2 linked regions of the Maricaulis maris MCS10 genome follow. Each later gene encodes a partner of the first gene's protein in a complex. Links are inferred from orthologs where the notes say so. Each region holds a gene or a part of one and is shown on either strand. Other genes may lie near its edges.

What was found. The genes of interacting proteins can lie anywhere in the genome.
Region 2: the proteins of accD (region 1) and MMAR10_RS11770 are in contact, whole or in part, in a solved structure (PDB 8UXZ), measured with the Escherichia coli proteins. The link is inferred for Maricaulis maris MCS10 from one-to-one orthologs.

What each region holds. Positions count from the first base shown.
Region 1 is NC_008347.1:91,736-95,156, reverse strand. Bases 490-3,421 are described here. They hold accD (acetyl-CoA carboxylase, carboxyltransferase subunit beta), read left to right. Parts: upstream 490-1,464; coding sequence 1,465-2,379; downstream 2,380-3,421. Other genes in these bases: MMAR10_RS00465 (folylpolyglutamate synthase/dihydrofolate synthase family protein), read left to right, coding at 2,348-3,421; trpA (tryptophan synthase subunit alpha), read left to right, coding at 600-1,397; MMAR10_RS00480 (hypothetical protein), read left to right, coding at 490-603. Outside these bases: MMAR10_RS00485 (BrnA antitoxin family protein), read left to right, coding at 1-98; more of MMAR10_RS00480, read left to right, coding at 193-489.
Region 2 is NC_008347.1:2,470,927-2,478,205, forward strand. The notes cover bases 2,196-5,171. They hold MMAR10_RS11770 (acetyl-CoA carboxylase carboxyltransferase subunit alpha), read right to left. Parts: upstream 4,182-5,171; coding sequence 3,210-4,181; downstream 2,196-3,209. Other genes in these bases: secA (preprotein translocase subunit SecA), read left to right, coding at 2,196-2,571; MMAR10_RS11765 (GNAT family N-acetyltransferase), read left to right, coding at 2,621-3,037; MMAR10_RS11775 (site-specific tyrosine recombinase XerD), read right to left, coding at 4,274-5,171. Also shown: more of secA, read left to right, coding at 1-2,195; more of MMAR10_RS11775, read right to left, coding at 5,172-5,239; MMAR10_RS17160 (hypothetical protein), read right to left, coding at 5,236-6,864; MMAR10_RS17080 (hypothetical protein), read right to left, coding at 6,848-6,988; MMAR10_RS11785 (shikimate kinase), read left to right, coding at 7,096-7,279. UniProt on the Escherichia coli protein: Component of the acetyl coenzyme A carboxylase (ACC) complex. First, biotin carboxylase catalyzes the carboxylation of biotin on its carrier protein (BCCP) and then the CO(2) group is transferred by the carboxyltransferase to acetyl-CoA to form malonyl-CoA.

The DNA of each region.
Region 1 (3,421 bases):
ACATCATTGCCTTCTTCAAGGAGAGCGGAAAAGGCTATCAGACGCGCATGAATGCCGTACTGCGGGCCTTTGTGGATGCGAAGAAGAAGCGAGCGTGAGTGGGACTGTGACGCCGCAAGTCGTGATTAAGTCAGACTGCGCACGCTGCGGCGAAGATGTGTCAGTGGTGACACGCGTGTCGGGAGCAACATTGTGATCGGAGCGATTGTTATAGCCAGCGCGCTCGGCCTCTCAAGTCAGGACTTTGAGAGTTCGATTGTGTTGATGGGAGGGTATCTGCCAACTCCAGCACACGTCGTATATGGCCCCGACAACTCGACCTCGATTGATCTGACGGGCACACTCCATCAACGGTTGATGATGCTGGGTCGACCCGACCCTGGCGTCATTGAGTTCCACCTGGACCATTTGATCGCAGACCAGTGGCGCGTGGGGGAATCGGACGAGAATCTGCTCAAAGCCGTTAGACGCACACCAAACACGGGATGCGAAGAAGTCCTGCGGCTGGACCTGACGCGCGAAGGCGGTCTTCTCTGGCCGGACTACACGCTTAATCGCTCCCCAACCTGCCCGACCTTCCAACCTTTGACGGGACAAGAATGACCAACCGCCTCACTACCCGTTTCGCGGAGCTGTCCGCCTATAATCGTGCCGGATTTGTCGCCTATATGATGGCTGGCGACGGTGACAGCCAGGGCTTGCTGGATGCGCTGCCGGCTGCTGGCGCCGATGTGATCGAGCTGGGCATGCCCTTTACCGATCCGGCGGCTGACGGCCCGGCCATCCAGGCCTCGGCGCTGCGGGCGCTGGAGGCGGGGATGACGCTGAAAGGCACGCTCGCCCAGGCGACCGAGTTCCGCAAACAGGACAAGGACACGCCGCTGGTCCTGATGGGCTATGCCAATCCGATCTTCTCGATGGGTTGGGAGAAATTTGCCAAGGCCGCGGCCAAGGCCGGTGTTGACGGTCTGATCTGTGTCGACGTGCCGCCGGAGGAAGACGACGAGCTGCGCACGGCCCTCACCAAGCAGGGCATTGCGCTGATCCGCCTGGCCACGCCCACCACCGATGATGCGCGTCTGGCGACCGTGGTCGCCAATACGGCGGGCTTCGTCTATTACGTTTCCACGACAGGGGTGACCGGGGCCGGAACCGGCGTGGTCACCGAGGTTGGCGCCGCTGTCGACCGGGTCAAGGCCGCTTCCGGCCTGCCGGTTGCGGTGGGATTTGGCGTTCGCGAGCCTGAGCAGGCTGAAGCGATCGCCAAGCGGGCCGACGCTGTCGTGGTCGGATCGGCCATTGTCGACGCCATGCATTCGGGCGGCGTCGCGGCGGCGACCGGCCTGGTGAAGACATTGTCGTCGGCGGTGCATGCCGCCCGGCGCCAGGACAAATAGGCCTTCGGGCCGAAACGAGTAAGAAACGGGTACGGGGCGAACACGCATGACCGAGAAGTCGAACGGAATGAGCTGGCTGTCGAAAATCACCCCGCCGGGCATGTCGAAGATCTTTTCCAAGCGCGACACGCCGGACAATCTGTGGGTCAAATGCCCGGTCTCCGAGGAAATGGTCTTCCACAAGGACCTGGAAGCCGGCCTGTTCGTGACCCCGGCCGGTCATCACATGCGCATCGCGCCGGCCTATCGCTTCCAGTTCACGTTCGACGGCGACTATACCGAGATCGAGACCCCGGAAGTGGTCAAGGATCCGCTCAAATTCCGTGACGACAAACCCTATACGGCCAAGCTGGCCGCGGCCCGCAAGAAGACCGGACGCGACGACTCGATGGCCATCGCCACCGGTACGATCGGCGGGCTCGACGCTGTTGTCCTGGTCCAGAATTTCGCCTTCATGGGCGGTTCGCTCGGCATGGCCGCTGGTGAGAGCTTTATCAAGGCCGCCGAAACGGCTCTGGCCCGCAAGGCACCGATGATCGTCTTCACCGCTGCCGGTGGCGCGCGCATGCAGGAAGGCGCCCTGTCGCTGATGCAGATGCCGCGCACGACGCTGGCCGTCGAAATGCTGCGCGAGGCCGGCCTGCCCTATATCGTCGTCCTCACCGACCCGACCACGGGCGGGGTCACCGCCTCCTACGCCATGCTGGGCGATGTCCACATTGCCGAGCCGGGTGCGCTGATCGGCTTTGCCGGCCCGCGCGTGATCGAGCAGACGATCCGCGAGAAGCTGCCGGAAGGCTTCCAGCGCGCCGAATACCTGCTGGAAAAGGGCATGGTCGACAAAGTCGTGCATCGGGCCGACATTCCCGCTACACTGGCCCGCATGTTGAGGGTCCTGATGAAAAAGCCCGGCACATCCATGCCTGCCGCCCTGACACCCCCGGCACCGGATCACGTGGTGGCCGACGGGGGGAGCCATTAGCACGCGTCGACAAGCCCTCGACGACGCGCTGGCGCGCCTCGCGCGCCTGCATCCCCAGAAAATTGACCTGTCCCTGGGCCGTCTGCAGCGACTCCTGGCTACGCTTGGCTCGCCGCAGGACCAATTGCCGCCGACCATCCATGTCGCCGGCACCAATGGCAAAGGCTCGACCTGCGCCTATCTCGCCGAAATGGCGCGGGCCAAGGGCGAGCGCGTCCATATCTACACCTCGCCCCACCTGGTCAATTTCAACGAGCGCATCCTGCTCGACAGCCGGCCCGTTGATGACCGCACGCTGATCGAGGCCTTCGCGCGCTGCGAGGCGGCCAATTTCGGCGAGCCGATTACCTTCTTCGAAATCACCACGGCGGCGGCTTTCCTGCTCTTCTCCGAGCATCCGGCCGACCGGCTGATCCTGGAAGTCGGCATGGGCGGGCGGCTGGACGCCACCAATGTCATCGCCAAGCCGGCCCTGACCGTGATCACACCGGTCAGCCTCGACCATCAGGAATTCCTCGGCGACCAGCTGGCCGACATTGCCCGCACCAAGGCCGGCATCTGCAAGTTCGGCGTTCCCGCCGTCATCGCCAACCAGTGCGATGTGGCCGAAGCGGCCATTCTCGACGAGGCGACCAAGATCGGGGCCCCGACCTATGTTTGGGGCCGCGACTACAATGCCTACATGCAGCACGGACGCTTGGTGTTCGAGAATGACCATCAGGTCTGGGACCTGCCGGCACCGGGCCTTCTGGGACCGCACCAGATCCTCAATGCCGGCGCTGCAGCGGCCTGCGCGGCCATGCTGCAATGGCCGGAAGAGGCAGTGGCCAAAGGCATTGGCGATGCCCGCTGGCCGGGACGCCTGCAACGGGTCTCGACCGGACCGATTGGCGATATCGCCCGCAAGGCCGATGCCGAGCTGTGGCTGGACAGCGGCCATAATGAAGCCGCCGCCAAGGCCCTCTCCCACGCGCTCGCCGACATGGACGAGCGCGAGGATCGCCCGCTGATCATCATCGCCGGTTTCACCCCCGGCAAGGAT
Region 2 (7,279 bases), 2.4 Mb from region 1 along the record:
GAGATGAAGACCGGTGAGGGCAAGACGCTGGTCGCCACCCTGCCCTGCTATCTCAACGCCCTGCCGGCCAAGGGCGTGCACGTCGTCACCGTCAATGACTATCTCGCCACTCGCGACAGCGAATGGATGGGCCGTGTGTTCGCACAACTCGGCCTGACCACCGGCGTGGTCGCCCACGGCATGACCGATCCGGAACGCCGCGCGGCCTATGCCTGCGACATCACCTACGCGACCAATAACGAACTCGGCTTCGATTATCTGCGCGATAACATGAAGTACTCGACCGAGGAGATGGTGCAACGCGGGCACGGCTTTGCCATCGTCGACGAGGTCGACTCGATCCTGATCGATGAAGCGCGCACCCCGCTGATCATCTCCGGCCGGACCGAGGATCGCACCGAATTCTACAAGACGATCAACGAGCTGATCCCGCTTCTCGGCGAGGATTGCTACGAGATCGACGAGAAAGCCCGCTCCATCCTCCTGACCGAGGAGGGCAATGAAGAGATCGAACGCCTGCTGAATGAGCGAGAGCTGCTCGCGGAGGGCGATCTCTATGATGTCGAGAACATCCAGGCCGTTCACCACGTCAACCAGGCCCTCAAGGCGCACAAGATCTTCGTGCGCGACAAGGATTACATCATCAAGGACAATGCCGTTGTCCTGATTGACGAGTTCACTGGCCGGATGATGCCGGGCCGTCGCCTGTCCGATGGCCTGCACCAGGCGATCGAGGCCAAGGAAGGCACCGACATCCAGCCGGAAAACCAGACGCTGGCATCGGTCACCTTCCAGAATTATTTCCGCCTCTATGACAAGCTGGCCGGCATGACCGGTACGGCTTTGACCGAGGCCGACGAATTCTTCGACATCTACAAGTTGGCGGTGATGGAAATCCCGACCAACAAGCCGATCGCCCGGATCGACGAGGAAGACGAAGTCTACCGCACGCTGGAAGAAAAATACGCCGCCATTATCGACGAGATTGTTGACTGCCAGCAGCGCGGTCAGCCGGTATTGGTCGGTACGGCCTCGATCGAGAAGTCGGAAATCATCGACCGGTTGATGAGCGACAAGGCCCTGTTCAAGAAGATGCTGGGCCATCTCTATCCAAAAGACGAAGCCGCCAAGGCCGAGTTCGAGAAATCGGCCCGCCCGGTCGAGCGGACCCTGCCGGAAATGCTCAAGCTGATCCCGATCGAGCACCAGGTGCTCAATGCGCGCTATCACGAGCAGGAAGCCTTCATCGTCGCCGAGGCCGGCGTGCCGGGCGCGGTGACGATCGCCACCAATATGGCCGGCCGCGGTACCGACATCCAGCTCGGCGGCAATGCCGACATGCGCCTCGACGCCTGGAAAGCTGAACAGGAAGCCGCCGGCAAGACCCCAACCCAGACCGAGATCGACCGCCAGGCCGACGCCATCAAGTCCGAAATCGCCGAGAAGAAACGCCATGCGCTCGACGCTGGCGGCCTCTACGTGCTCGCCACCGAGCGCCATGAAAGCCGCCGCATCGACAACCAGCTGCGCGGCCGGACCGGTCGTCAGGGTGATCCGGGCCGCTCGAAATTCTTCATTTCGGTGCAGGACGACCTGCTGCGGATCTTCGCGCCGGAACGCCTCGACACCATCATGCGCACGCTGGGCATGAAGGAAGGCGAAGCGATTCAGCACCCGTGGATGTCCAAGGCACTGGAGACCTCGCAGCGCAAGGTCGAGCAGCGCAATTTCGACATCCGCAAGAACGTCCTCAAATACGATGACGTGATGAATGACCAGCGCAAGGCGGTGTTCGAACAGCGCATCGACTTCATGGTCTCCGATGACGTCGCCGACGTCATCAAGGACATGCGCCAGTCGACCGCGGAAGATCTGGTCAGTGCCCATATCCCGCCGAAAGCCTATGCCGACCAGTGGGACATCAGCGGCCTCAAGGAAGCCTTGCAGGAAACCTTCGGTCTCAACCTGCCGGTCGAGGCCTGGGCCGACGAGGAAGGCATTGCCGACGAGGAAATCCTCGAACGCGTGTCGGAAGCCGCCGACAAGGCCTATGCCGAAAAGGCTGCCAATGCCGGTCCCGAGCTGATGCGCCGGATCGAGAAATCGATCCTGTTGCAGGCCATCGACATCAATTGGCGCGAGCACCTGCAAAACCTCGATGCCATGCGCTCGATGATCGGCCTGCGCTCCTACGCCCAGCGCAACCCGCTGAACGAATTCAAGACCGAAGCCTTCAACCTGTTCGAGCGCATGATGGACAATCTGCGTGGCGAAGTGACCAAGCAGTTGATGCTGATCCGCTTCGAGCGCGCACCGGCGCCGCCCAAGGAGCCGGAAGGCCTGACCGCAACCCATATCGATCCGCGCACCGGCCGCAATGAGATGGCCGATCCGGGCGATGGCCCGGTCGCACCGCGAGTCGCTCCGACCCAGCGCCGCGTTTCGACACCGGCCCATCCGAACAAGCCGGAAACCTGGGGCCGCGTCGCTCGCAACGCCCCCTGCCCGTGCGGTTCCGGCAAGAAATACAAGCAGTGTCACGGCGCCATCGACGGCGCTCCGACGGCCTGACCCGGTGAGCGAGGTATGCCTTCGTCCCGCCCGTAGCGGCGAGGAGGACGTGCTGTCAGACCTGTGCCTGAAGTCAAAGGCGCATTGGGGCTATGACGAGGTCTTCATGGCCGAGGTCGCGCCCTATCTGAAGGTCACCACCGAAGCGATCGAGGCCGGGCTGACGACTGTCGCCGAGCTTGATGACGGCACGATGCTCGGCGTCTGCCAGATCGATCCGGGCGGCCATCACGGCACGCTGGACCTCCTCTTCATCACGCCGGCAGCCATCGGCAAGGGCGTCGGCCGCGACCTGTTCGAAGACGCCAAGGCCAAGCTCAAGGCCCGCGGCGAGACGGTCATGACCATCCTCTCAGACCCCTATGCCGAAGCCGCCTACATCCACATGGGCGCAAAACGCGTGGCCATGCGACCGAGCGACGTCTTCAAGGGGCGGGAGCTGCCCTGGCTGGAAGTGGTGCTCTAGGGACGCGCCAGCGGCCGTTGACGGAGTGGGTGATGGACGGCCGGTGCCGATACGCTTGCGCGTCTCACCCCATCCGACCCAGCCCTGCGCACAGGCCCACCTTCCCCATCAAGGGGAAGGACCTGGATGTTCGTTTTCCTGGCCAAATCCTGCGAAGAAGTGCCGCGACCGACTATCCCCCCGGCAAGGTCCGGCCGATCGCCAGGAAGCGTTCGCGGCGTTGCTGGCGCAGGGCCTTGGCGTCCATCTGTTCCAGTTCACCGAGATGCTTCTCGATGGCATTGCCGACGGAGGTCATGGTCGCGGCGGCGTGGCGGTGGGCACCGCCGATCGGTTCGGGGATGACCTGGTCGACAATCTTCATCGCCAGCAAGTCCGGCGCGGTCACCTTCATGGCCACGGCGGCGTCCTTGGCCCGGGCCGAATCCTTCCACAGGATCGAGGCACAGCCTTCCGGCGAGATCACCGAATAGATCGAGTGCTCCAGCATCATCACAACATTGGCGCTGGCCAGGGCCACGGCGCCGCCGGACCCGCCTTCGCCGGTAATGGTGGAAATCAGCGGCGTACCCAGTGTCAGGCAGCGCTCGGTCGAGCGGGCAATGGCTTCGGACTGGCCGCGCTCTTCCGCGCCGAGGCCGGGATAGGCGCCTGCCGTGTCGACAAAGGTCAGGACCGGCATGTCGAATTTCTCGGCCAGGTCCATCAGGCGGATCGCCTTGCGATAGCCTTCCGGGCGGGCCATGCCGAAATTGTGCTTGATGCGGGATTCGGTGTCGTGGCCTTTCTCATGGCCGATCACGACCACAGAACGCCCCCGGAAACGCCCCAGACCGCCAACGATGGCTGCGTCTTCGGAGAAACGGCGATCGCCGCACATTTCCTCGAAGTCCTCGATCAGCGCCTTGCGGTAATCGCGAAAATGCGGCCGTTCGGGATGACGGGCGACCAGCGTCTTGCGCCAGGGATCGAGCTTGGAATAGAGCGCGGCGAGTTGCTCGGCCGCTTTCTGGCGCAGGCGCGCAGTCTCTTCCGCCATGTCCGGAGAGTCTTCACCCGCGAGGGATTCGAGCTCTTCGATCTTGGCTTCCAATTCGGCCAGCGGCCGTTCGAAATCGAGATAGGTACGTGTGGGGTCGGACATGCCCTGCCAACGCCTGTGAACACCAAAGTGGGAGGCAACCTAACCACCCGGTCCCGGCGCCACAAGTCTCAAAAACCGTGCTTACGCATACGTCAATCCAGCTGGTCGTCATCAGTCCTGCGGGCCAGCGGGTGAGCGGACTGGACGAGCGATTTCAGTCTCTCGTCAAGCACATGGGTATAGATCTGTGTCGTGGAGACGTCGGCATGGCCCAACAGTATCTGCACGCTGCGCAAGTCGGCACCGCGCGCCAGCAGATGGGTGGCAAAGGCATGCCGCAGGACGTGGGGCGAGACTTTCGCCGGGTCGAGCCCGGCCGCCAGGGTGAGCTCGGACAGGATTTGCGCAAAGCGTTCGCGGGTCAGGTGACCGGTCTTTGCCGTGCGCGACGGAAACAGGTATCGCGCCGCCTTGCCCGACTTGGTGCGGTCGACCGGCAGATGAGCCTCGCGGACAACCTTGTAGGCGGCAACCGCCTCGAGCGCCGCCTCGGTCAGCGGCACCAGGCGCTCACGGCCACCCTTGCCGGTGATCTGGATACAGCGTTCGGCCCGAACGAAGGCGCCCAGTGGCAGGGAGACAAGCTCGGTCACGCGCAGCCCCCCGGCATAGAGAAGCTCCATCAGAGCCCGGGTGCGCAACCCGGCCGGACCGGACAGTCCGGATGCCGCGTCGAACAGGCGGTCGACATCATCTTCGGTGAGTATTTTCGGAAGCGGACGGCCCTGTTTCGGGGCCCGCAATGGCGTCGCGGGATTGTCCTCGCGCACCCCGTCCGACAGCAGGAATCGATAGAAGCGCTTGATCGCCGACAGACGCCGGGCTGCGGTCGAAGCCGCCAGACCATCGGCCGCCATGCTGGCCAGAACATGCTCGAGATCCGGCGTGGTCGCCGCTTCCAGATTGCGGCTGGAAAGGCGCGCGGCGACATCGACCAGATCGCGGCGATAGGCATCGAGCGTGTTGGGCGACGCACCGCGCTCGGCGGCCATCATGTCGAGAAACAGCTCGATCAGGACGCCATTGGCATGGCCGGCACCGGACGGCGCTTGGCTCACCGCGACCTCGTGATCACACGCTCCAGCACCAGTGCCAGCGCATTGTCGCGAAGGCCGGCTGCGTCGAGCGCCGCTATGGACCGGCTGAACACCACAGGGTCCGCCGAAGTCTCCGGGCGATTGAGCAGGCTGACAGCCAGCAGAGCCGTTTCGGCCCGGGCGCCTGAACGCATTGCCATCTCCATCACCGGCCATTCCGGTGCAGCGGCAACGGTTTCACGGCCGAGCACCGCCATCCGGGAGGTGTTCGGTTGCCCGGCTCCCAGCTCGGCGAGCGCCAATTGTTCACCGAGCGCCGCCTCACCCTGGCTCTCGAGCCAGGCTGCGAACACCGCGTCGAAATTGCCGCCGGACAGGGCATCGCGCGCGATCGCCAATGACAGGTCGAGCGTGACCATGCGCTGCGGCGAAGGCGGAACCCATTCCGGTTGCACGGCCTCGACCGGCGTTCCATCCGCATAGGCCAGCCGGCCATCCGCCATCTCGACGATCGGCTGACCGGCAAGATTTGATGGCGTGGGGCGGCGAGGCGGGCCGTCCAGCAGCGCGTTGCGCCAACGGGCAGCGGCCCGCAAATCGCCAACGATCATCGACGCCAGGGCAATGTCATAGCCATGTGCCAGCGTCGCTTCGTTTACCGGCAGGGTTTCCACCTCGCTGCCATGATGGCGGGCCACATGGATAAAACGCGCGGCACTGCTCGTATCGGCCAGAAGGTGCCCCAGCGCCAGGGCGGCCACTTCCCGATCCTCGCCGTGTGCGAGGACATCTTCGAGCGCGTGATGACGTTCGCGACCGGTCAGCTCCAGCGCCGCTTCAAGGGCGGCGGCGGCATCGGTGATGTAGGGTGTCTCGTAGGGTGGACGATGGCCGAGGGCGATGAGCCAGGCCGGAGCCGTGTCAGCAATCGGAGGCATGTCGGCTTCCTGATCGAGCAGGGCCCGCGCCATGGCCAGGTCGAGACCGCTGTCAGCCGGCCCGACCGTATCGGCGACCGGCGTCGCCAGGGTGTAGGCAAACAGGCGGGCGTCGAAATCATCATCCTCGGAATGGGCCCGGGCCAGCTCGGCGGTAAGCTCGGCCGCGGCGCCCTGCCCCTCCAGGGCCAGGCAGAAAGCGCGGCGGCGCAACCAGTCCGGCGCATCGCGGTTTTCGATCAGGGCATTGGCGGTCTGGCAGGCCCGTTCGCTCTCGCCGGTGGCAAAGCCCAGCTCGGCATGCCAGCGGGCCAGCTCCGGGCGGCGATTCACATTCGGTGTGCGCTCGAGCAGGTCAAAGGCATCATAGGCGCCCCCCGCTGCCAGCAGCCGGTCGACCCGAAGTTCGGCCAGTCGGGCGTCTCCACGCCCACCAGCCGGCGGCTGTCCACCGGAGAGCAGGATCAGGCGGGCGGTTTCACCGAGCGCTTCGCTGGCATAACCACCATCGCCGGTACCGGGCAGGCGCATCAGTACAGCTTCCGCCATGTCGCGACCGGTTCCGGCCCACTGACGCTCATCCAGGCCGCGCGTGGTCAGTGAGACCTCGAGCGGATCAAGCGCATCAAGGCGTTCGACCTCTATTGGATTTTGGGCTGAGGCGGCTCCGCCCAGCAGCGCTGCCAGCAGGCTAGCGCGGGAAATCATCTTCCAGCTCGACACGCACATTCTCCCGGGTCGGTTCAAGGCCATTGGCGATCATGACCAGCGTGCCGAATCCGATCGCGACGAGACCGGCGATAACCGCCACACCCACCAGAAAACCACGCATGAATCCGACTCCTCAATCCTTTGAAAACCCGCCACACAGCTGCGGGTCGATCAGCGTGCGAGCCTAACCCTGATTGCGGCGATTTCCAGACCGTTTATACCGCTAGCATGTCCTACGCCTTCAAACCGCGGAAATCGCTCGTCCTCATCGGATTGATGGGAGTTGGCAAGACCACTGTCGGTCGCCGCCTGGCGCATGCCCTGAAACTGCAGTTTCGCGATGCCGACGAGGAAGTCGAGAAGGCCGCCGGACGCAGCGTGTCGGAGATATTCGAAGATTTCGGTGAGCACG